DNA from 4 places in the Thiorhodovibrio litoralis genome. Region 3 is predicted to be linked to each of the others. Evidence: predicted binding sites of a transcription regulator. Region 3 holds the regulator's gene; each other region holds the start of a gene.
The links. Region 3 encodes sigma-54, which starts transcription at its own class of promoters, with help from an activator protein. Its sites were predicted from a motif close to TGGCANGNTNCNTGCTT; they were not measured.
Positions count from the first base shown of each region.

Region 1: nifV (homocitrate synthase) is a predicted target of sigma-54. The motif match lies at 2,066-2,082, and genes of this name have one in related genera.
Region 2: cowN (N(2)-fixation sustaining protein CowN) is a predicted target of sigma-54. The motif match lies at 2,951-2,967, and genes of this name have one in related genera.
Region 4: urtA (urea ABC transporter substrate-binding protein) is a predicted target of sigma-54. The motif match lies at 2,000-2,016, and genes of this name have one in related genera.

Region 1 covers NZ_CP121473.1:3,825,311-3,831,259, reverse strand. Annotated here, with positions in the region: gene Thiosp_RS24795 (InlB B-repeat-containing protein) at 1-1,651, shown strand, start outside; gene nifV (homocitrate synthase) at 2,234-3,502, shown strand; gene Thiosp_RS17325 (hypothetical protein) at 3,647-4,201, shown strand; gene nifW (nitrogenase-stabilizing/protective protein NifW) at 4,304-4,660, shown strand; gene Thiosp_RS17315 (nitrogen fixation protein NifZ) at 4,644-5,105, shown strand; gene nifM (nitrogen fixation protein NifM) at 5,102-5,949, shown strand, end outside.
Region 2 covers NZ_CP121473.1:1,979,625-1,985,573, forward strand. Annotated here, with positions in the region: gene glgB (1,4-alpha-glucan branching protein GlgB) at 1-22, shown strand, start outside; gene dacB (D-alanyl-D-alanine carboxypeptidase/D-alanyl-D-alanine endopeptidase) at 297-1,712, shown strand; gene Thiosp_RS08740 (TSUP family transporter) at 1,816-2,652, opposite strand; gene cowN (N(2)-fixation sustaining protein CowN) at 3,108-3,398, shown strand; gene Thiosp_RS08750 (rhodanese-like domain-containing protein) at 3,509-4,573, shown strand; gene Thiosp_RS08755 (peptide chain release factor 3) at 4,769-5,949, shown strand, end outside.
Region 3 covers NZ_CP121473.1:4,707,774-4,713,722, forward strand. Annotated here, with positions in the region: gene lptB (LPS export ABC transporter ATP-binding protein) at 1-377, shown strand, start outside; gene Thiosp_RS21470 (RNA polymerase factor sigma-54) at 590-2,083, shown strand; gene hpf (ribosome hibernation-promoting factor, HPF/YfiA family) at 2,230-2,598, shown strand; gene Thiosp_RS21480 (PTS sugar transporter subunit IIA) at 2,716-3,270, shown strand; gene hprK (HPr(Ser) kinase/phosphatase) at 3,278-4,261, shown strand; gene rapZ (RNase adapter RapZ) at 4,296-5,162, shown strand; gene Thiosp_RS21495 (PTS sugar transporter subunit IIA) at 5,159-5,566, shown strand; gene Thiosp_RS21500 (HPr family phosphocarrier protein) at 5,670-5,939, shown strand; gene ptsP (phosphoenolpyruvate--protein phosphotransferase) at 5,936-5,949, shown strand, end outside.
Region 4 covers NZ_CP121473.1:2,985,462-2,991,410, reverse strand. Annotated here, with positions in the region: gene Thiosp_RS13275 (radical SAM family RiPP maturation amino acid epimerase) at 1-230, shown strand, start outside; gene Thiosp_RS13270 (radical SAM family RiPP maturation amino acid epimerase) at 353-1,813, shown strand; gene urtA (urea ABC transporter substrate-binding protein) at 2,109-3,407, shown strand; gene urtB (urea ABC transporter permease subunit UrtB) at 3,593-5,227, shown strand; gene urtC (urea ABC transporter permease subunit UrtC) at 5,231-5,949, shown strand, end outside.

The DNA of each region.
Region 1 (5,949 bases), 880 kb from region 3:
GCATCCTGATGGCGAAGAACAGACTTACGTCTGGCTGATGAATCGGGCTCGGCAAGATCCAAGCGCCGAGGGGGATTTTCTGGCAAACAGCGGCGACAGTTCAGTCGAATCTGCCATTGACTACTTTAATGTCGACCTGTTGATGATGCAGGCGGAGTTCGACGCCATCGCTGCCAAGCCCCCAGCCGCCTTCGACCGGCGTCTGTATGAAGCCGCCAAGGCGCACTCAGACGACCTGATTGCCAGAGACGCACAAGACCATGTGGGGCAATTCGAGCGCGTCGCTGATGCTGGTTTTACCTACCGTAATGTTGGAGGAAACGTGTTTTCGTACGCCAAGCACGCCCTTCATGGCCACGCCGGTTGGAATATTGATTGGGGCTATGGCGGCACCGGAGGCATGCAAAGTCAGCGTGGTCATCGGGTCAACTTAATGTCGACGGAGGCAAATCTCGCCAACGTTGGTATCGCAGCCGTACCGGAGGCCAATCCAGCCACGACCGTCGGCCATTGGGTGGTTACCGGTAACTACGCCGAGGCTGGCGATTGGGTTCCAGATCATTACAATCGCTTCCTGGTTGGCACCGTCTGGGAGGATCTCGACGAAGACGGCGCTTACGACAGCGGAGAAGGCTTGGCGAATGTAACGGTCACGCCGGATCAGGGCCCTTTCTATGCCGTCACGGCTGCCGGGGGTGGTTACGCAATCCCAGTTGATGCAGGAAGCTACTCCGTCAGCTTTGCAGGCGGTGACCTGCCGAATGCGGCAACGCGCGAGGTCGTGGTCAATGCAGATAGTGTATTACTCGATCTGCTCTACGCAGCATCGCAGGTAAACGACAGCGATGGCGACGGATATGACGACAACCAGGACAATTGCCCACAGATCGCCAATCCGGATCAGGCCGACAGCGACGGTGATGGTCTCGGCGATGCGTGCGATTTAGTCGCTTACACCCTGAGCGTGTCGAGCGTTTCTGGATCTGGCCGGATTAGCAGTGACCCGGCAGGCATTGACTGCCCTGGTACTTGCGATTTCGACTATGCGGAGGGAACCGTCATCACTTTGACCGCATTTCCTGATCAGGGCGCGACCTTCGCAGGCTGGAGCGGTGCCTGCTTCGACAGCGTCACCACCTGTACGCTGACATTGGACAGCGCCAAGACGGTGGGCGCCACCTTCGTCATTGATAGCGATCCACCCCAGCCGCCCCCGAGCATCAACGGCACCGTTTATCTTTCGGAGGGCGACCAAAGCATCGACATCCCTGCCGACCCGGGGGAATCCTTAACTTACCTCGATTTCGGCGGCGCCGAGACCTACCGTATTCCAACCAGCCTGACCGCGCCAATCACCATTGTTGACCGTCAAGACAGTCTGATTGTGTTTTCCGCCGGTACCCGTATCGACAGCGTTCGCTTCGCTGCTGACGGGATCGAATTCATGATCAATGGGCGGGCGCTCAAGCTCCTAGGCCAGCCGTCCCGTTTTAGCTTCGATTTCGCCGGCGTTAACCTCGATCTGTTCCAACTCGCTGCGCGTTTCGGTACCCAGATCCCTCTCTCCGGCGCCCTGCCGGTGAGCGGCACGCCTGACTGCGTCATTACAGCCGAAGGTGAGTTGGACTGCGCAGCTGCGGGCGGTCGTTGACCCCTCCCAAGTGCCGGCGCAGACAACTGCTGCGCCGGTCTAGTCCAATTTAGCGCAGCGTCGTAGAAGTCAGCGCGCAGGCTTAGCAGCATCAGATCAGATCTGGCTCGGACTCCGAACGGGGCCGCCGGTGTGGGGACAGGGCTGGCTAGATTCACGCCCTGAGTGGGGATTCCGGGTTTCATCGAATGGATGCACTGTCGGTGCCAATCGTCTACACTGTTGAGGTAGACGTGCTCTTTGTGGCACTCGGCTACTCCCCCCGATTGCTCCAGCGGTTGGTCCAGGATGGAACAGAGTTAGTGGGGCGCGCTTGCAGTCAAGCCAACAAAGCACGCGGCTGGGTTGTCGTAAAGAGTCCAACAGTCGCTATGGTCCTATGTTAAGTGATTGAAGCGGAAGCTTCATTAGAAATGGCATTGGATTTGCTTGCCTTAGCATTGTCCGGAAGCAAACTCAGTCTCCGGAGAAGGCGCCGCCGCCGATGGCCAAGTCCACCGGTCGCTTGGTCGGTAACACCCCGCCGCGGCGGGCGCCGTTGTGGCACCTCAGGTGTCCGAGGCTCTGCTGGAGGGCTCCCCAATGACCAGGCACCCGACTCACGCTATTCCGCCGGCCGTGGCGCCGAGCGCGGTCTGCATTAACGACACCACCCTACGCGACGGCGAACAGTCCGCCGGGGTGGCCTTCTCGCTCGATGAGAAACTCGCCATCGCGCGCGGGCTCGACGCCCTCGGCGTGCCCGAGCTGGAAGTCGGCATCCCTGCCATGGGCGAGGAGGAGCGCGCGTCCATCGCGGCGGTCGCGGGGCTTGGGCTGAATGCGCGTCTGATGGTCTGGGCGCGCATGGTCGAGCAGGACATTATCGCCAGCTGCGGTCTGCCGGTGGAGTTGATCGACCTGTCCATCCCGGTGTCTGATCAGCAAATCGCGCGCAAGCTCGGGCGCGATCGCGACTGGGTGCTGCGCCAGATTCGCACCCTGGTGCCGCGGGCGCTCGACGCCGGCTTTCAGGTCGGCGTCGGCTGCGAGGACGCTTCGCGCGCTGATGCAGATTTTCTCCGCCAGGTGGCCGAGACTGCCCAGGCGGTCGGTGCTCGGCGGGTGCGCTACGCCGACACCCTGGGGATCATGGACCCTTTTGGTATTTTCGACGCGATTCGCGCCCTGCGCTCCCATTGCGACTGCGAGATCGAGATGCACGCCCATGATGATCTTGGCATGGCCACGGCCAACACCCTGGCGGCGGTGCGCGCCGGTGCCACCCATGTCAACACGACAGTCCATGGCCTGGGCGAGCGCGCTGGCAATGCCGCGCTTGAGGAGGTCGCGATTGGCCTCAAGCATGTGCATCGCTGCGCGACTGGCATTGATTTGAGCCATTTCGAGACGTTATCGGAGCTGGTGGCGACCGCCTCCGGCCGGCCTGTTGCCTGGCAGAAGAGCCTGATCGGTGCCGGCGCCTTCACCCACGAGGCGGGCATCCATGTCGATGGGCTGATGAAGGACTTGCTCAATTACCAGGGCATCGACCCGGCCGAGCTCGGGCGAGCCCATCGCATGGTGTTGGGCAAGCATTCTGGCCGCCATGCTCTGGTCCGGGCCTATGCCGAGCAGCTCAATACCTCGCTGACGGCGGAACAGGCGACCAGCCTGCTCGCGCGTGTTCGCCGCTTCGTCACCGAGCACAAGCGCTCGCCCGAGACCGGCGATCTGCGCGGTTTTCTGTCGGAGATTGATCTCAGCGCCAGTCCCGCGATGAGCCCGGCCGCTTGCCCTGCCATCAGCCCAGTTGGTAGCTCCGTTGTTAGCCCAGCGGCTAGCCCCTTAGCTAGCCTGAGATTGCAGTGAACGGGCCATCGTCCTAAGGATGCGCGAGGATTCAATAAACCCCACACATGGGGATCTTGGATTCGCGCGGCATGATCCGAAATCGGTCGCGTAATGCGGCGTCGGCGCTTGCGTCGACTGACCCATGGTTACTGGAGTAAAGGCTTGGATTTACTGGATTTCACTGGGCAGGATCTCTACTTCGACACCCCGTTGCCGGCGGAGGTGGATGCCCTGCTGGAGGGCGCGGCCACCCAATACGGCAGCGATGGCGGCGCCAGTGCCGAGCCAGCGCTGTTGCGAGCCTATTTTCTGGCACCTGAGAATCTTTCCGTGCTGGTGGCGCTGTATCGCTACTATTACTACCAGCACCGCCTGGAGGATGCGCTTGTTGTCGCCGAGCGCGCCATCGGTCTGAGTGCTCGCGAGCTGGAGTTGGACGAAGGCTGGGAAGCGCTTGATGAGGCCAGACTGCGTCAGATCGGCGAGCGCTCAATGGCGCTGACGCGCTTTCTGCTGCTCGCGCTCAAAGGCGCCGGCTACCTGGAACTGCGCCTCAACCGTGGCCCCGATGCCCTCGCGCGCTTCGAGAAGCTCGATGTGCTCGACAGCGACGGTCGCCTTGGAACCGACAGCCTGCTGCGCATGGCGCGCAGCCTGGTCACCGAACAGCGCATTCAGAACGCTGGCGATAATCTGCATGTGTTGCGCCGTCAATGATGGATCTGCCGAGACCGAGCGCAAAGAGTGACAAGCCGGAATATTTAACCTCTTAGTTCTAACCACTGATCACCAATCACTCACTGTTAAAAGGCACCTCCCATGTCCAATCAACTCAACACGCTTGATGAATTCGACCTCGACGATCTCGATGAACTCGAGAGCGCCGAGGACTTTCTCGACTACTTCGGCATTGCTTACGATGCTGCTGTGGTGCAGGTGAATCGGCTGCATATTCTGCAGCGTTTTCATGACTATCTCGCCGAGGTCGAGACCATGCCGACGCAGGCGCAAGCGCGCTTTGATCTGCATCGAGACCTGCTGCAGGGCGCCTATCGCGATTTCGTCCGCTCTGATGCGCAGACCGAGAAGGTGTTTAAGGTCTTCAAACAGCATCAGCCAGTGACCGTGGGTCTGGATTCGCTGCTCGGCCAGTTGCCTCATGCGCCCGCAGTATGACTATGGCGACGAGGTGCGGGTGATCCGCCACCTGCGCAACGACGGCACCTTTCCCGGTAAGGATCGCGGCACCCTGCTGATCCGCCGCGGCAGTACCGGCTATGTGCGCGATGTCGGTACCTTTTTGCAGGACCAGATCATCTACAGCGTGCACTTCGTCGAGCAAGACCTGGTCGTCGGCTGCCGTGAGCAAGAGCTCCAGCCGGCGGCGGATTTTTGGGTCGAAAGCCGCTTCGACACCCGCGACAAGGTACGCGCTAATCTGACCTTGGCCAGCGCCGGTCGCGTGCTGGTGGAGGAGGGCAGTATCGGTGAGGTCGTCAAGGTGCTGCGCGGCGAGCGCGAACTGCTCGGCTACCATGTCCAGTTCCCCGGCGCCAACCTGCTGCAAGTGCCGGAGTCCGCGCTCGAGGCGGCCGAGCCGGTCGCGGAGGCGATGACATGAGTCGCCCCCCGCGCCCACTAGAGTATCGCCACCATCTGCTGCGCGCCGCGGCCGATCAATTCTCCTGCGGTCTTGCCGCGCTCACTGAGGAACAATGGCCGCAAGTCGAGGCACGCGCCGAGCAGAGCTTCGCGCTCGAGACCCTGGTGCTCAGCGCCCCTGAGGCCCAGGCTGTTTGCATCCCCGATGATCAGGTCGAGCAGGCGCTTGCCGCTGTGCGCGCGCGCTATGCCGACGAGCAAGAGTTCACCGAAGAGCTGGCCCTGAACGGCCTTGAGATCAGCGTGCTACGTCGTGCCCTGCAGCGCGAGCTCAGCTTCGACGCCGTCATCCGCGCCGTCGGCGCTCGCCATGCGCCTGTCACCGAAGCCGACGAGCAATTGTTCTACGAACTGCACACCGAGCGCTTCAGCCAGCCCGAGACCCGAGCCGCACGCCATCTGCTGATCACCGTCAACGAAGATTATGCCGAAAACCAGCGCGCCGCCGCCCGCGCGCGCATCGAAGCGCTGGCCGAAGAGACCAAAGGCAATGATGTCGACGCCTTCGCCGAACTCGCCCGCCGTCATTCCGAATGCCCCACCGCGCTCGAGGACGGCCGCCTCGGCACCATGACCCCAGGCCAACTCTATCCGGCGCTCGACACCGCGCTCTTCGCGATGGCACCAGGCGAGGTCAGCGCCGTGCTGGAATCGCCGCTCGGCTTCCATCTGCTTTTCTGCGAGGCCGTCACCCCCGCCAAGACCGTGCCCTTCGAGCAAGCCCGCGAGCGCATCCGCCAAACACTGACCGACCGCCGCCAGCGCGAAACCCAGAAAGCCTGGATTGCCGAGCTGCGCTCGCG
Region 2 (5,949 bases), 2.7 Mb from region 3:
AGGTGCGGGGCATTCGGGCTAACTTCTCGGCTGTGTCACATTTGGTCACGAAGATTTTGAGCGCGAAGAGGCTGCTCAGGGTTCTGCCTGTGCGGGTGCTGCTGTCCGCGCTGTTAAGAATGTCGACATGGCAGTCCGCATGTGCGTCGGCATGGAAGGCCCTTTGGCTTCAGGCACCCAAGCAGCGGCAAGCCTGCAGAGCGCCGATCTCGTTCGCGACAGCGATACTCCTGTCTCTGTTGCTGTCTCTGTCGCCGTCTCTCTTCTCTAAGGGCGCCCAGGCAGCCCCTTCCACTGTGCTCCCAGGCAAGCTCGACGCCCAGTTGGCGGAGTTGGGGCTCGACATCAGCCAGGTCAGCGTCTACGTCCGCGCTGTCGATGCCGAGGAGCCGCGCCTGCTGGTCAATCCGGAAACCCCGCGGGTGCCGGCCTCTGTGATCAAGCTGCTGACCAGCATCGCCGGGCTCGACAATCTGGGGCCGAATTATCACTGGGTGACGGATGTCTATGTCGACGGCAAGGTCGTCGGCGGGCAACTGAAGGGCAATCTGTACATCCAGGGATTTGGTGATCCCTACCTGACCACCGACGCCTTTGCCGGGCTGCTGCGCGAGTTGCGCACCAAGGGCATCATCGCTATTGACGGCGATCTGGTGCTGGATAACAGCTATCTGGCACCGCCGCAACAGGAACGCGGCGACTTCGACGGCGCGGGGCAGCGCAGTTACAACGCCCTGCCGGCCGCGCTGAGCGTTAATCGGCAGGTGACAGATGTCCATATCTACAACGATTGGATTAACAACAAGGTCGGCGTCTACACCGATCCGCCGCTGACCGGCGTGGAGATCGTCAATGATGCGCGTCTGGTCGATGCGCCTTGCGTGCGCCGCAACCACAACCCCATCGCCGCCTTCGTTGAGGCCAGTGAGACCTCTGGTCCTAAGCTGCGCATCTCCGGCACCTTTGCTGACGCCTGCGGCGAGGAGCAGGTTGGTCGGTTGCTCCTATCCCCCGAGCAGCATGCCGCGGCGGCCTTCGACGCCCTGTGGCGCGACCTGGGTGGCAGCATTAGCGGCAAGATTCGCTTAGGCGAAGTGCCGAAGGGAGCGCGAAGCTTTCATCGCGTCATGTCGCAGCCGCTCGCGGTCATTATTCGCGACATTGACAAGAACAGTAACAACCTGATGGCACGGATGCTGTTTCTTACCCTCGGTGCGAAGAACTATGGCGCACCTGGCACACTCGAGAAATCCCGTGATGCCATCAATGCCTGGCTTGAGGAAAGCGGCCTGCCGATGCCGGAGTTGATTGCCGACAACGGCTCCGGGCTGTCGCGCGACACGCGTATCAGTGCCGGCAGCCTGGGCGAGCTTTTGAGCTGGAGCTATCGTCAGCCGTGGATGCCGGAACTGCTCGCCTCCATGTCCATTCCCGGCGTCGACGGCACCACGCGCAGACGCCTGCGCCGCGAGCCCATCGCCGGGCGCGCGCACCTCAAGACCGGCACCGTGCGCGATGCCAGCTGCATCGCCGGCTATGTGCTCGACCGCAACGACAGGCGCTGGGTAGTGGCGGTTCTGGTGAACAGCCGCGATGGCCAGGCCCTGGGTGCCTGGCGCGGCCATGCGGTGCAGCACGAGATTCTGCGCTGGGTTTATCGCGGTGCGCCCCTGCCGCAGGACGCGCAAGCGCAAGGCGATGACGCATCCTGATTGAGAGTTCTGTGAGGTAAGCTCGCAGGGCCGAGCTACAAGATAATCGGCGGGGCAGGGAGGTGCGATCCAGAGCCACGAGCTATCATGGTGAGGTCGTCTCCTAACCGCCCAAAAAGCCCAATACGCGTGAGCGGCCCACAATCAGCGCCACGCTGGTGCAAAAGCCAATCACCAGCAGCACGGTGAAAAGCGCGAAGAATACCTTCTCCGACGCCCGCTTGTAGAACAGCTGCCCGCTCCAGTTGCCAAGCAGCACAAGCGGAAACAGCAGCAGCGCGGCGCCCGCGTTGCCAAGATGCAGCAGTCCGAGCCCAATCAGAGGCAGCAGCTTCAGCAGGTTCTGCACCAGCAGAAAATCCAGCTGCGCGGCGACGAAGCGCTCTTTGGTGAGCTTGTGGCGCAGAAAATAAATCGTCATCAGTGGCGCGCCAGAATTCGCCACCGTCTGGCTGATACCGAGCAGGGTGCCGGCTAAAAAGGTACCGGGAGCACGGGGCGGCCCGGCGCCGCCGCCAAGGTTCGCGATCGGCTCGCGCCAGACCACCAGTGCCACATAAAAGAGCGACAAACAAGCCACGACCACCTCGAGTCGGCGGTGGATCACATTGAGCTCGCCCGCGCTGACGATCAGCCACAGAAGGGCCGCGCCGATGGCGGTGCCAACCACCGCCGCGATCAGCAGCGGTTTGAGCAGGTCCCAGCCCGCCTCGCCCCGATGCTGCCAGACGCCAATGGCCCCGGCCGGCAGCATCAGCACCGCCGCCACGGCCAGTCCGTTGGTCGCGCCGAGCGCCAGGATCATCAGCGGTGAGACCACAAAGCCGCCGGTACCCAGGCCGCTGCGCGCAAACCCCATCAGCCAGGCAGCGAAAATGGCCAGTGCGATCGCCAGCCAGGGTAGGGGCTGATCAAGAAAGGTGGCGGTCAGTGACATCATGGCGTCTGATCTTGTGATTGAGTATCCGCGAGAGTTCCGCGCGACAGGCAGCTGAGTGCTAGCAGCTATTAGCCCCGCAAGCAGCCCCGCAAGCAGCCCTGCAAGCAGCCGGACAATGAACCGGCAGTGTCGGCGCCGACATGCTTCTGGTCAAGCCCGCAAGCGAGTCAATGTCAGTGTCAGCCGATGTCGCGGATGCGACAATGTCGGGGTATAAAAAACACCTAGAGTGCGGTGTGACCAGCTCGGATTAAGGCGGTCTCCTGGCGTGAGTGCAGCGGAAAGAGGACGAAACGGCCGGCATGCTCCTTGCTGTATCTGCGCTTTTGCGCATATCGCAAGGACAAGCGTGATCAAACAACCTTGTCCCGGCGCGCGAGCAATTCACCCACAGCGGGGAGGCCCCTGCTCACCAGGGGCCGCTTCCCCAATCATCAAGGAGCTATAAGAGCGGAATGAATCCACAACCGATCAAGATCGACAGATATATCACTTTTGCCGGAATGGATTGCGATCAACGGGCAGAACAGTTGATGATGCAGGTCCACCAGCGCCTGCGCGACCTGGGCGAGGGCTCTCCTTGGTCCGACTACTTTCAAGCCAAGCAGGCTGAGTCCGAGCGGCGCGGCCATGACGCGCTCCATTTCATCGGCAGCCAGGTCAATGCCCTGCGGGAGCTTTTTGCATCAAGCTCCAATCCCGCGGACATGGAGTTGCTTGAGGCGCTGGAGGAGGAATGTTGCTGACAGCCAGTTCGTCATCTGGCAGGCGTTTTTGGCGCGGCCAGGGATGAGAATGCGCCAAGTTGCGCTGGAGTCAGCCTTGGCTTTTTCACTCGGGTCATTCTGGAAGCGCTATGAACAGCAAAAAAATCATCGAGCTCATGCATCGGCAATTCGGGGAATTCCGCGGCGTTTCAGTCGCGGCATTGCAGACGGCGTTGCCCGTGTTCCGTCTGTTCGAGCTGCGCGAAGGCGAACAACTGCGCATCGGCGGCAGCGTCGCTTCTGATCGGTTATTGGTCGTGTTGGGCCGCGCGAAGATTGGCGAGGAGACCTGGGATCCGGCGCGCTCGGCCGAGCAGTCGTTGATCATGCCTCCACCGCCGGCGCAGATCGAGATCAATGCCATCGACGACAGCCTGCTCTGTCATCTCGACATCGACATGCTCGACATCTTGCTCACGGAGGAGCAACTGCTCGAAACCGCCGTCCTGGCTGATCCGCGCCTGGACGCGGTGCGCCATACCAGCCTGATGCGCAGGTTGCCGCTGGAGAACGTCGAGCAGGCGCTGTCGTTGCTGCAAGAGCTGCAACTTGAGGCAGGCGCCGAGCCGGTCAAGATGGGCAAGGAGTCGGATCAGTTCTACGTACTGGCCGAGGGTACGGCCGAACTCTGGCGCATCGACGACGAAGAAGGTATCCCGATGAAGGCCGAGGATCTCGAGCCTGGCACTTGCTTTGGTGAAGAAGGTTTGCTGATGCGCAGCCCAAGTCCGGTCACCATCCGGCTGACAAGCGACTGCCGGCTGCTCACGCTGGAGCGGGGAGCCTTCGAGCGACTGCTTGCGCGGCCTATGGTGCGGGAGGTCGACGTGCATGTTGCCAAAACCATGCACGATCGCGGCTACGCGCTTGTCGATGTGCGACTGCAGGAAGAATACGACGAGTTGCGCATTCCCGGCTCGCAACTGATCCCCTTATCTCAGCTGAAGCAGCGCGTGAGTGAGTTGGACGCTGAGAAGGAATACCTGGTTTATTGCCGCTCCGGCAGGCGCAGCTCCGTGGCCACTTTTATGCTCTCGAAACTGGGCTTTCGCGCCACCAACATGGCGGGCGGGATCACGGCCTGGCCCTTCGGTGTCGAAGGCGAGGATGCGCTGATCTCAACTCTGGATGAGGGCTTTGCCAGCGGCGATTGACGAGCAAGACTCCCAATATAATCAAGCTGGTCTTGTTCCCGCGCGATTTCTACGGCTCTACGACACTTCGGCGCATTCTCTCTGGCGCTGGCTGCCCGGATGTCAGAACCTGCCTCGCAGGTTCAGCAGTGCTAGCGGGTGTGACCTCTCAATTGCTAAGATGGTGGGCTTTTTTGCACGCGAGCCCAAGGGAACATGTCTCAATCCTCGATATCCCAATTAGCAGAGCAGATCACGCGAAGGCGCACCTTCGCGATCATCTCTCACCCGGACGCTGGTAAGACCACGCTGACCGAAAAGCTCTTGCTGTTCGGCGGCGCCATTCAGATGGCCGGAACCGTCAAAGGCCGCAAGGCTGCGCGCCATGCCACCTCTGACTGGATGGAGCTGGAAAAACAGCGCGGCATCTCGGTGACTTCCTCGGTGATGCAGTTTCCCCATGGGGAGGCCATCGTCAACTTGCTTGATACGCCGGGCCATGAAGACTTCTCGGAAGATACCTATCGCACTCTGACTGCGGTGGATGCGGCGCTCATGGTCATCGACGTGGCCAAGGGCGTCGAGGACCGCACCATCAAGCTAATGGACGTCTGCCGGCTGCGCAACACGCCCATCCTGACCTTCGTCAACAAGCTCGACCGGGAAGGGCGGGATGCCATCGATATCCTCGATGAGATCGAGTCCGTGCTCAAAATCCAATGCGCGCCCGTGACCTGGCCCATCGGCATGGGCAAACGGTTCAAGGGGGTCTATGACCTGCGCCATGACCGCACCCATTTGTTCAGCGCAACCCACGGTGGCCGGATTCAGGAAGGTGAGACCATCGAGGGCCTGAACAATCCGCGTCTAGACGAGATCGTCGGCGATCAGGCCCAGGAGCTGCGCGACGAGCTGGAGCTGGTGCAGGGCGCCAGTCACGAATTCGATCATGCGGATTATCTGGCCGGTATCCAGACGCCGGTGTTCTTCGGCTCAGCCATCAACAACTTCGGCGTCAAGGAGTTGCTCGACGCCTTCGTCGACTACGCCCCGGCGCCGCTGCCGCGCCAGACCCGCTCGCGCGAGGTTGAACCGGCTGAGTCCAACTTCAGCGGATTCGTGTTCAAGATTCAGGCGAACATGGACCCGGCGCACCGCGACCGCGTCGCCTTCCTGCGCGTCTGCTCCGGCAGCTACAAAAAGGGCATGAAAATGCGCCATGTGCGCATCGGCAAGACAGTGCAAGTGGCCAATGCCATCACCTTTCAGGCCGACGAGCGCCGCCATGTCGAGGAAGCCTGGCCGGGCGACATCATCGGTTTGCACAACCACGGGACCATTCAGATCGGCGACACCTTCACCGAAGGCGAGGACCTCAAGTACGAAGGCATCCCTTA
Region 3 (5,949 bases):
TGTGCGAGGCGCTGCTCGACGAGCTCGGCATCGCGCATATCGCCGAATCCATGGCGCTGAGTCTGTCCGGCGGCGAGCGCCGACGGCTCGAAATCGCCCGCGCCCTGGCGGTCGAGCCGAAGATCATGCTGCTTGACGAACCCTTCGCCGGTGTCGACCCCATCGCCGTGGTCGATATCAAGAAGATCATTACTCATCTGCGCGAGCGCGGCATCGGGGTGCTGGTGACCGACCATAATGTCCGCGAGACGCTCGACATCTGCGATCGCGCATACATCATCAGCGACGGCCAAGTCATCGCCGAGGGCGCGCCCTCCGAGTTGCTTGCCAACACCCAGGTTCGCACGGTTTACCTCGGAGAGCATTTCCGCCTGTAAGCCGACGCTGTTGCGCTGCTAACGTTTCCCACGAACACATTCGCCCCCAGGCCACCACGGTCGTGGCGCTGACAAAAGCCGATCGCGCTCCCCAGCTTGCGTCGAGGCGGAAAAGATCAGCTACAATCAAGAATGCCTATGCAAGTTTCATTCGCTGCGAGAACCCTTCTCTTCATGCCTGATCACGCCGGAGTCTGACCGAAAGCGTCGCGATGAAGCAGACCATTCAACTGCGCCTCGGCCAGCAGCTGACGATGACGCCGCAGCTGCAGCAGGCCATCAAGCTTCTGCAACTCTCCACCCTGGACCTGCAGCAGGAAATCCAGCAGGCGCTTGAATCCAACCTGATGCTCGAGAGCGCTGACGATGATCCGCCAGAGCAAAGCCTCGGCGACCAGGGCACGGGCCTTGAGGACATCTCCGCGCGTGACATTGAACGGCAGATCGAGGACGCCCGCATCGACGACTCCCTGCGCCCTGAGCGCGATGACATGCCGGCCGAGCTGCCGACCGACAGTCAGTGGGCCGATACCTTCGACAGCTACACAGCAAGCGGCAGCGCGCCAAGCAACAACGGCAGCGACGGCAATGACTTCGATCTCTTCGCGCAGCGCTCTCGCCCGCAGACGCTGCACGATCACATCGACTGGCAGCTCAACCTGACCCGTTTCGGGGAACGCGACCGAGCCGTTGCCGAGGCATTGATCGACGCCATCGACGCCGATGGTTATCTGCGTCTCGACCTCGATGAACTGCCAGACATTCTCAACGACCCCGATCTGGAGCGCGACGAGATCGATGCCGTGCTGCATCGTATTCAGTCCTTCGACCCTGCCGGAATCGCCGCGCGCGATCTGCGCGAGTGCCTGATTCTGCAACTGCGTCAGCTCACTGACGTCCAGCCGCAGCGCGACCATGCCCTGGCCATCTGCGAGCACCATTTTGACGCCTTGGCGCGCAACGACCTCGACAGCATGCGACGCAGCACCAAACTTGGCGACGACGACCTCGCCAGGGCACTGAGTCTGATCCGCTCGCTCAACCCGCGCCCCGGCTCCGCCGTGACCGAGGTGCGCCCCGAGTACATTAAGCCAGACGTACTCGTGCGTCGGCGCAACGGCCGTTGGACAGTGGAGCTTAATCCGGACACCACACCGAGAATCCGCGTCAACGAGAGCTACCGCCAGCTCATTCGTCGTGCCGACAAGGCAGCCGACAACCAGTGCATGAAATCCCACCTACAGGAAGCCCAGTGGTTCATCAAAAGCCTGCTCAGCCGCAACGACACCGTGCTGCGCGTCGCGAGCAAAATTGTCGAGCTGCAGCAGGACTTCTTCGACTTCGGCGAAGAAGCCATGCGTCCGTTGGTGTTGCGCGATATCGCCGAGACACTCGAGCTGCACGAATCCACCGTCTCGCGCGTCACCACGCAGAAATACATGCACACACCGAGGGGCACTCTCGAGTTTAAGTATTTTTTCTCAAGCCATGTCAACACGACTTCAGGAGGCGAATGTTCGTCCACCGCCATCAGAGCCTTCATCCGCAAACTGGTCGCTGCCGAGACGCCCAACAAGCCTCTGAGCGACAACAAAATCGCGGATGTTTTATCTGATCAAGGCATCAAGGTGGCGCGGCGGACAGTCGCCAAATACCGCGAAGCCATGGGCATACCGCCCTCAAACGAGCGTAAGCGCCTCGCCTGACCGCCCGGGGATTTCACTAACCGGCATTTTCACTAACCGGAGTTTTCACTAACCGCGATTTTCACTAAGGGCTTCCTTTGTGATGAAATCCCCCAGGGCTGGCGTAGCCGCCATCGTTGCGTTCGATCATCCAGGAGAGACAATCTATGCAAATCAAGCTCACAGGTCATCATATCGACATCACCGAGCCGCTTAAGGACTATGTCGATAATAAATTTTCCCGCCTGGAGCGCCATTTCGACCATGTCATCAACGCGCACGTCATACTGACCGTCGAGAAGCTCCGCCAAAAGGCGGAAGCCACGCTGCTCATCAATGGCGCCAGTGTTTTTGCCGACGCCACGCACGAAGACATGTACGCCGCCATTGACGGACTGATCGACAAACTCGACCGTCAGGTGATCAAATACAAGGAAAAGCGCCAGAGTCATCGCGCGCCGGGAGCCAAAGCCGCCAGTGCCGAACTCGCGGCCACCAGCGAGCCCGCGCCCGGCGAGGACCCGGCGGAGACTTAACCCAAGCCAAGAGACTCATCGCATCACGCACGCAAATCACTCGAGTCTCTAGCTGATTCATACCGGAGCCGGTCATGCCGGCTCCGGTTTTTGTTTCCCACGGGAGAGCCACCAACCATGTTCCCCCCACAACTCATCGTCGAACACCGGGTGCTCGGCGCGGCCAGTATCAGCAGCAAAAAGCGCCTGCTCGAGACCCTGGCTGAACTGCTGGTCGGCGAATTGCCTGAGCTCAGCCGCGAGTCCGTCTTCGACCGCCTGCTCGAGCGCGAGCGCCTCGGCAGCACCGGGCTCGGGCACGGCGTCGCCCTGCCGCACGCGCGGGTGGCGGAAGTGACGGACGCCATTGGCGCCTTCGTCCAAATGCGCGAGCCGGTTCCCTTCGATGCCATTGACGACCAGCCGGTCGACCTGGCCTTCGCGCTGCTGGTCCCCGAGACGGCCAACGAAATGCATCTGCAGCTGCTGGCCGACCTTGCCGCGCTATTCAACCAGGACCAGCTGCGACAGAAGCTGCGCGACGCTGAGGGGCCCGACGCGCTGCTGGCGCTTCTGACTGAAGCGGCCCCCGCAGAAGCTGCGCCAAGCAGCTCTCCGGCCAACTCTCCAGCCAGCTCTCCGACCAGTTCTCTGCCCAGCTCGCCGCCAGACGGGTCCCCACGGCGTTCCTGAGACCAGCGTGAAGCCGATCGACTCCCTGCAGAGTCTCGTCGACAGTCTGAGCGAACCGCTCAAACTGCAATGGTTGTTCGAGCCGCCGAAGCAGCGGATTCCGCTGCAAACCCCACCTGAGGGTCCGCGCCAGCGCCTGGTTGGCTCGATGAACTGCATCCGCCCCAACCGGGTGCAGGTTGTTGGTCAGGCCGAATTCGCGTACCTGCGCGATCTCCACCCCCACGCCCGCGGCGATATGCTGACGCGGGTTTTCACCGCCAGCCCAGTGGCGGTAATCTTTGCCGACGCGCTTGAGCCCGATGCGCAATTCCGCGCCCGCGCCGAGCAGGAGGGCACGCCCCTGCTGGGATCGAGCCTCAACGATCAGGACATTGTCGAGCACCTCCAGCATGTCCTCACCCACACCTTTGCCGAACGCACCACCTTGCACGGGGTTTTTCTCGAGGTTCTCGGCATGGGCGTGCTGCTGGTCGGCGACCCTGGCATCGGCAAAAGCGAACTCGCGCTCGAGTTGATCGCCCGCGGTCATCGCCTGATCGCCGACGATGCACCCGAGTTCGCACGCATCGCGCCCGAGGTCATCGAGGGGCGCTGCCCGCCGTTGCTGCGCGATTTTCTTGAAGTTCGCGGCCTTGGTGTCTTGAACATCCGCGCCATGTTTGGCGAAAGTTCGGTGCGCGAAAAAAACCACCTAAACCTGGTCATCAGCATGCGGTTTTTTGACAACAGCGAGCTGGCCTGCATCGACCGGCTGCGCGGCAGTTTATCCACACGGAACATTCTCGGCATCGCGGTGCCAGAGATAACCATCCCGGTAGCTCCGGGACGCAATCTTGCCGTCCTGCTTGAAACAGCCGTGCGCAGCCAGATTCTGCGCACCCGCGGCTACGACGCCGGATCGGACCTGGCCGAACGTCAGGCCGGATTGCTGGCGGCGGAGGTGCCCGCCTGGGAGACCGAGCATCGCCTCCATGAGCCATGGACCTGACCCAATCGACCAAGCTATCGAAGCGGCTGCGGATATGGACTTCATCATCGTAAGCGGACTTTCAGGCGCCGGCAAAAGCGTCGCCTTGAATACGCTGGAAGACATCGGCTACAACTGCATCGACAATCTGCCACTGTTCCTGTTGCGGGAGCTCGCGCTGGGGCTGCGCCAGAGCGATCGGGCGCTGTGCCCGGACTGCGTTGGCACCGCCGTCGGCATCGACGCGCGCAGCCATTCGGACGACCTGTCCCAACTCCCCGCGGTACTGATGTCGCTGAGCGAGCAAGGCATCCTTCCCCAAGTCATGTTCCTTGAGGCCCAGACCGAGCGGCTGATGACCCGCTTCAGCGAAACGCGGCGCAAGCATCCGCTCACCGGCGACGCGCGCTCGCTGGCCGAAGCCATCGACTACGAGCGCGAGTTGCTCGAGCCCCTGCGCCAGGTGGCCGATGCCCACATCGACACCACCCACACCAACATCCATGAGCTGCGCGACCTGGTGCGCGGCTGTCTCGGCGCCGGACAAAAACCCAGCACCTCCATTCTGCTGCAATCCTTCGGCTTCAAAAAGGGCGTGCCAGAGTCCTTCGATTTCGTCTTCGATGTCCGCTGTCTGCCCAACCCACACTGGCAGGAGGCGCTGCGCGGGCAGACCGGACGCGATCCGGCGGTGATAGAATTCCTGGAACAATTCGAGGATGTCGGCGCCATGCGCGACGACCTGACCGCCTTTGTCTCCCGCTGGACCCCCTGTTTCGAACGCGACGGACGCAGCTATCTCACCATCGCCATCGGCTGCACCGGCGGTCAGCATCGATCCGTCTACATGGCCGAAGCACTGCGCGCCCATTTCGAGAGCGCTGGGCGCCGCGTTCTGTTGCGTCACCGGGAATTGCCGTGACTGTCTCCGTTCTTGTCATCACCCACAACCAGATCGGCGCCGAGCTGCTCGGCACGGCCAGGCGCATGTTCGGCGACTGCCCGGTCGCCGCGTCCGCCATCGACGTGACCGAATATGACGACCCGGACCAGCTCCACCAGCGCGCCACCCGTCTCGCCGACGAGCTCGACGACGGCAGCGGCGTGCTGATTCTGACCGATCTGTTCGGCTCCACCCCATCGAACGTCGCCAACAGCATCCGCCGCGGCCATCAGGTACGGGTGTTAGCCGGCGTGAATCTGCCCATGTTGGTGCGCACATTGAATTATCATTGGCTCGACCTCCCCGCCATCACCGAAAAGGCCTTGAGTGGCGGACGCGAGGGCGTGCTGCTGTGCCAGCTCGACGGCGTCCAAGACACCTGAGATCCCGCACGCCCGCATGCCCGCGCCCGTTCAGCGAGTGAGCGGGGTCTAGCGCCCAAGCACTTGCTATCCGTTCAACCGCCAATCCATCGATACGAAAACCGTGGTTTGCAAAGACGTCGAAATCATTAACCGCCTTGGCCTGCACGCGCGTGCGGCGGCCAAATTCGTCACCTGCGCGAGTCGCTTCGAGAGCAGCGTCCAGGTCGAGCGCGAGGGCCGCCGCGTCAACGGAAAAAGCATCATGGGCGTGATGATGCTGGCCGCCGCGCGCGGCACCGTCATCAGCATCGAGACCAATGGCCCTGATGAGCAGGAGGTGATGGACGCACTCGTAGCTCTGATCGGAGATTATTTCGGAGAAGGTGAATGATCACCGCCTT
Region 4 (5,949 bases), 1.7 Mb from region 3:
TCTCACAGCTAGCCTTCCCAATATCCGGGCAACCACAGCCACAAAGGCTGCTCGACTTGTTAACTGATGGCACTCGCAGTGTCGCCGAGCTGGCCGAGACGCGCATGGCTGAGGCGGGAGTGGCGCCAGAACATACGCTGCTTTTGCTGCACGAGCTGTTCGAGAAAGGTACCCTGCTCGCGCCGAGCGAGATCGCTCCAGCGTCACGGGAAGCGGCCACTTCGGCATGACGCCGCCGCAGCCTTTGCCCGCGTCAGTGCATCTCTCCCAGCCCAATTCTCCGACCGCTTCTCACATTGGTGACGCTGGGGAGTCATTGGGGAATCGTTGTGCCGAGACCGATTCTGCTGCTGTGGCGACCTTCTGGCAGCGCGAGCGGGCTTGGGGGTTCCATCCATTGCTTGAGGCGCCACGCGATGCGCCGGCGGAGTACACTGAGGAGGTCGCGCTCGTCAAGCGCGTGCTTGAGTGCTGGAACATCGATCCCGCCTTTCGCGATGCCTGGGCGCAGAGCCCGCAGCATGCGCTGGATGAGCGGGGGATTGGGTTGCCTGCCGAGGACGTGGCGCCCTTGCTAGCATCTGGGCAGTCCGATGCGCTGCTGAAGGCGGTCCATCAGGGGTATGACCTGCCGGATCAGCCGCGGGCGGTGCGTCGCTATTGCGCGCATCTGCGCGAGAAACTTCACTGGCGCGACGCCCACAGGCGCAGCAACAGACCGATCGAGCCGCGCATGGCCGCCTGGTGGGATCGCCAAGTGGGCCGCTTGTCCGGGCAGATAACCGCGGACAAGGCCGACGCCATCGTGCATACACCGGTCAGCTTCGAGCTATGCGAAGGCTGCTCGGTCGGCTGCTGGTTTTGCGCGCTGGCTTCCGACTCTCTGCAGGGTCGCGTCTGGCGAGCGACTTCCGAGCATCTGGCCCTATGGCGCGCTGTGCTGGAGTCGCTCCTTGAGCGTATCGGCCCTGCCGTTGGCAATGCCTTTTGTTACTGGGCGACTGAACCGTTCGATAACCCGGACTACGAGGTCTTTCTGCGGCATTTTCATCAAGTGCTCGGCCGTTGGCCGCAGACCACTACCGCTCGGCCAATGGCCGACATTGCACGCACCCGCGCGCTGGTCAAGCTTGGTGAGGAAAGCGGGGTACTTAATCGCTTCTCGATATTGTCGCATGCCATTGCCACGCAGGTGCACACTGCCTTCAGTCCGAGCGAACTGTTGCTGACCGAACTGCTCCCGCAGAATCGCGGTGCCAACCCCAGGTTCCGCAAGGCACGCGCCGGGCGACTTCTCGCGTCCGCGAGTCCGACCTTGACGCAAACCCCAACAACCATTGCCTGCGTCTCCGGATTTCTGATCAATCTATGGGCACAGCGAATTCAACTGATCACCCCTTGTCCGGCCTCGGAGGCCAATCCGAAAGGATACCGGGTCCTGGGAGAGGCCTTTTTCTCGGATGCCAGGGGCTTCGACGCGGAGATTGAGGGCATGATTGACGCGCACATGCTCCGCTTTCCGCCGCTGGATGTCCCGCTGCGGCTGCGCCCGGACCTCCGCATCGATTGCCCTGACGATACCCATCTGCTGTTTCGCGCGCTGGCCAAGCGGGTGACCGTCGCCAACCAGCCTCGCAGCCGTCAGTTGGCGGAATTATTTGTGGATGGCCTTCATAGCCCAGCCGCCATCGCCGAGGCGCGTGAGCAAGCCGCCGGCGTCTCCTGCCAGAACAGCTTTTTTTTAATCAATCAGTTGTTCGATCTCGGGCTCTTTGTCGAGACTCCAGTTCGCGGCCAGATTCGCGGGCTTTGATAGCGTTTTCGGGGCTTGGAGGCTGCGCGTGCTGTCGGAATAAGTGGACAGACGCCAGACGCGCGCTTTAATGGTGCGCGGCGCCTGAGTGGACGCTCTTTTGGGGTGCGTTCTTGGCCATGGAGTTGGTTTCTGGCGTTGCGAATTATCAATGTGCTGCCTGTCCTTACCTCAATAACTGAAGCCTGGCATGCTCGATGCTTAATCCCTACGGTCGAGCAGTCTGCCTTGGGGCTAGGTCCCGCGACTGCGACATTTTCCCGTGAATGACGGCTCTGATTAAGGTACTCAAATCATGCCCATTGCGACATCTCTGAAAAACCTCCCGCTGGCCGCCGCGCTGGCCGCTGGGGTGACTTTGGCAACCCCGGTCCTGGCCGAGGACGACACCATCAAGGTCGGCATCCTGCATTCCCTGTCCGGCACCATGGCCATCAGCGAGACCACGCTGAAGGACACCATGCTGATGCTGATCGATGAACAGAACGAGAAGGGCGGGCTGCTCGGTAAGAAGCTTGAGGCCGTGGTGGTCGATCCGGCCTCTGACTGGCCGCTGTTTGCTGAGAAGGCGCGCGAGCTGATCGAAAAGGACAAGGTGGCCGCAGTCTTTGGTTGCTGGACCTCGGTGTCGCGCAAGTCCGTGCTGCCGGTGTTCGAGGAGCTCGACAGTCTGCTGTTCTATCCAGTGCAGTACGAGGGCGAGGAGTCCTCCGGCAATGTCTTCTACACCGGCGCGGCGCCCAATCAGCAGGCCATCCCGGCGGTGGATTATCTGATGAACAATCTCGGTGTCGAGCGCTGGGTGCTGGCCGGGACCGATTACGTCTATCCGCGTACCACCAACAAGATCCTTGAAGCCTACCTCAAGGACAATGGCGTAGCCGAGGAAGACATCATGATCAACTACACGCCATTCGGTCATTCCGACTGGCAGTCGATCGTCTCGGACATCAAGAAATTCGGCTCGGCCGGGAAGAAGACCGCAGTGGTCTCCACCATCAATGGCGATGCCAACGTGCCCTTCTATAAAGAGCTGGGCAACCAGGGAATTTCCGCGACCGACATCCCGGTGGTCGCCTTCTCAGTGGGCGAGGAAGAGCTCTCTGGCATCGACACCGCGCCGCTGGTCGGCCATCTGGCCGCCTGGAATTACTTTATGAGTGTCGAGAGCGAAGGGAACGATGAGTTCATCGAGGCCTGGCACAAGTTCATCAAGAACGAAGATCGTGTGACCAACGACCCGATGGAAGCCCACTATATCGGCTTTAACATGTGGGTCGACGCGGTCGAGAAGGCTGGTACCACCGACCCCGAGGCCGTGGCCGATGCCATTATTGGCGTCTCAGTGCCCAATCTTTCAGGCGGCTACTCGGCGATGATGCCTAATCATCACATCACCAAGCCAGTGCTGATCGGTGAGATTCAGGACGATGGTCAGTTCCAGGTCGTCTGGGAGACCTCAGGGCTGGTGGTTGGCGACGCCTGGTCGAACTTCCTGCCGGGCTCCAAGGACATCATCGCCGACTGGCGCGCCCCCCTGTCCTGCGGTAACTACAACGTCAAGACCGGCAAGTGCTCGGGCCAGAACTTCTGAAGCCGGTGCATTTTGGCCCCGGCGCTTAAGCGCCGGGGCTAGAGGCGCGAGCGGCCGTCATTACCCTCGACGGCGACCGCTCGCGACCAACCTCAGAGTTGAAGACGCATTGCCACGTGTTGGTTGCAAACGAGTATCCATCAGCCGCGATGGCGGTTCCCCAGGCGATCTTTAACGTTCCCCTTATGCAGCCACAGCCAACCACACCCCGTCTGACCTTCGCGCTGCTTGCGCTCATGCTGCTGCTGACAGCCACACAGGCATTGGCGGCGGAGGTCGAAACCGATGATCCCAAGCTGGACGCGGCCTTTGCGCTTATCCTCGACCGGGATTTCACGGTCAAGGCGAAGGGCATTGAAGCCATCGCGGATAGCGGACATCCGCAAGCGGCGGCCTTGCTGCGCGGTTTGCTCGAGGGGCACCTGCGTCGTCATCAGTCCAGCAGTCGTCTGGTGTTCGTGCGCGAGCAGGGCTCCAGGTTCGCGCTGACCGATGCCGTGACCGGGGAGGATCTGGGCCTGGAGACCAAGCGCAAGGCCAAGCGCCTGCCGATCAACAACCTGATGCGCGCGCGCATCGAAGCGCAATTGGCGCGTTTGGAACTCACTGATCCTGATCCTGGCGTGCGCCTGCGCGCGGCCGAAGCGATGTTGGAGAACCCAGGCGGGGAGAATCAGGCGTTGATTGCTGAGCGTCTGGAGCTTGAAGACAATAACCGCGTGCTTGCAGCCTTGAACGCCGCCCGATCCTTGGGCCTGCTCGAGAGCGGTGATCTGCAGCAGCGACTTGCCGCCATCGCGGAACTGAAGAAAAGTCTCGAGCCGCGGGTGCGCAACGCCCTGGCGCGCCTGGCGGAGAATGATCCCGACGACCAGGTGCGCGCGGCGGCAACCGATGCGCTAGTAGGCATCGATCAACGCATCGCGTTTTTTGGCCAGCTCGAGACGCTGTTTTTTGGCCTAAGTCTCGGCTCTGTGTTGGTGCTCGCGGCCATCGGCCTGGCCATCACCTTTGGTGTCATGGGCGTGATCAACATGGCGCATGGCGAGCTAATCATGCTCGGCGCCTACACCACCTATCTGTTGCAGGTCGCCCTGCCGGGCTATTCCGGGGTGGCGCTGCTGCTTTCGATTCCTACGGCCTTTGTTTTCTGCGGTTTGGTCGGCATCGCCATCGAGCGCGGCGTGATTCGGTTTCTTTATGGCCGACCGCTAGAGACGCTGCTGGCCACCTTCGGCATCAGCCTGATTTTGCAGCAGGCGGTGCGCACGCTGGTGTCGCCGCAGAATGTGCCGGTGGCGAATCCGGACTGGATGAGCGGCTTCTGGCAGGTCAATAGCGTGCTGTCGCTCACCTATAACCGCCTGTTCATCCTGCTCTTTTGTCTGATTGTCTTTGCGCTGCTGTTTTTGCTGCTACGCCGCACCAGCCTGGGATTGCAGGTGCGCGCGGTGTCGCAAAATCGTGCCATGGCGCGCGCCATGGGCGTGCATTCCCAACGCGTCGATGCGCTCACCTTTGGCCTTGGCTCGGGCATTGCCGGGGTAGCCGGGGTGGCGCTGTCGCAGCTGACCAATGTCGGTCCCAACCTGGGGCAGGCCTATATTGTCGACAGCTTTATGGTGGTGGTCTTTGGTGGGGTCGGCAATCTCTGGGGCACGCTGGTTGGCGGCCTCAGTTTGGGCATTGCCAACAAGGTACTCGAGCCCTGGGCGGGCGCCGTGCTGGCCAAGATTCTGGTGCTGGTGTTCATCATTCTGTTCATCCAGCGGCGACCGCGAGGGCTGTTCCCGCAGAAAGGCCGCGCGGCGGAGTCCTGAGCCATGGCTCCCTCGCGTCTGTCACTCTCCCCGCTGCTCGCTGGTGACCGCTCCGCGCTCATCTTTCCGGCGGTGCTGCTGGCGGTCATTGTCATTGTGCCGATCCTGGCCAGCTTGCCCGAGAGCAGCCCGCTGCATCTGCCGACCTACACGGTCACGCTGCTTGGCAAGTATCTGACCTATGCGCTGCTGGCCATGGCGGTCGACCTGGTGTGGGGCTATCTCGGTATTCTCAGCCTCGGGCATGGTGCCTTTTTTGCGCTTGGCGGCTATGCCATGGGCATGTACCTGATGCGCCAGATCGGCGATCGCGGTGTCTATGGCAACCCGGTGCTGCCGGACTTCATGGTGTTCCTCAACTGGCAGGAGCTGCCCTGGTTCTGGCACGGCTTTGATATGTTCTGGTTCGCGATGCTGATGGCCATGCTGGTGCCGGGGCTGCTGGCCTTCATTTTCGGCTGGTTTGCCTTCCGCTCGCGCGTCACGGGCGTGTATCTGTCCATCATCACTCAGGCGCTGACCTATGCGCTGATGCTGGCCTTTTTCCGCAATGAAATGGGCTTCGGCGGCAACAACGGCATGACGGATTTCAAGGATCTCCTGGGCTTTGATCTGCAGTCCGACGCTACTCGCCTGGGGCTGTTCGTTGCCTCCGGGCTGGCGCTGCTAGGCGCTTACTTCGCCTGTCGCGCCATTGTCCGCTCGCGCCTCGGGCGCGTCGC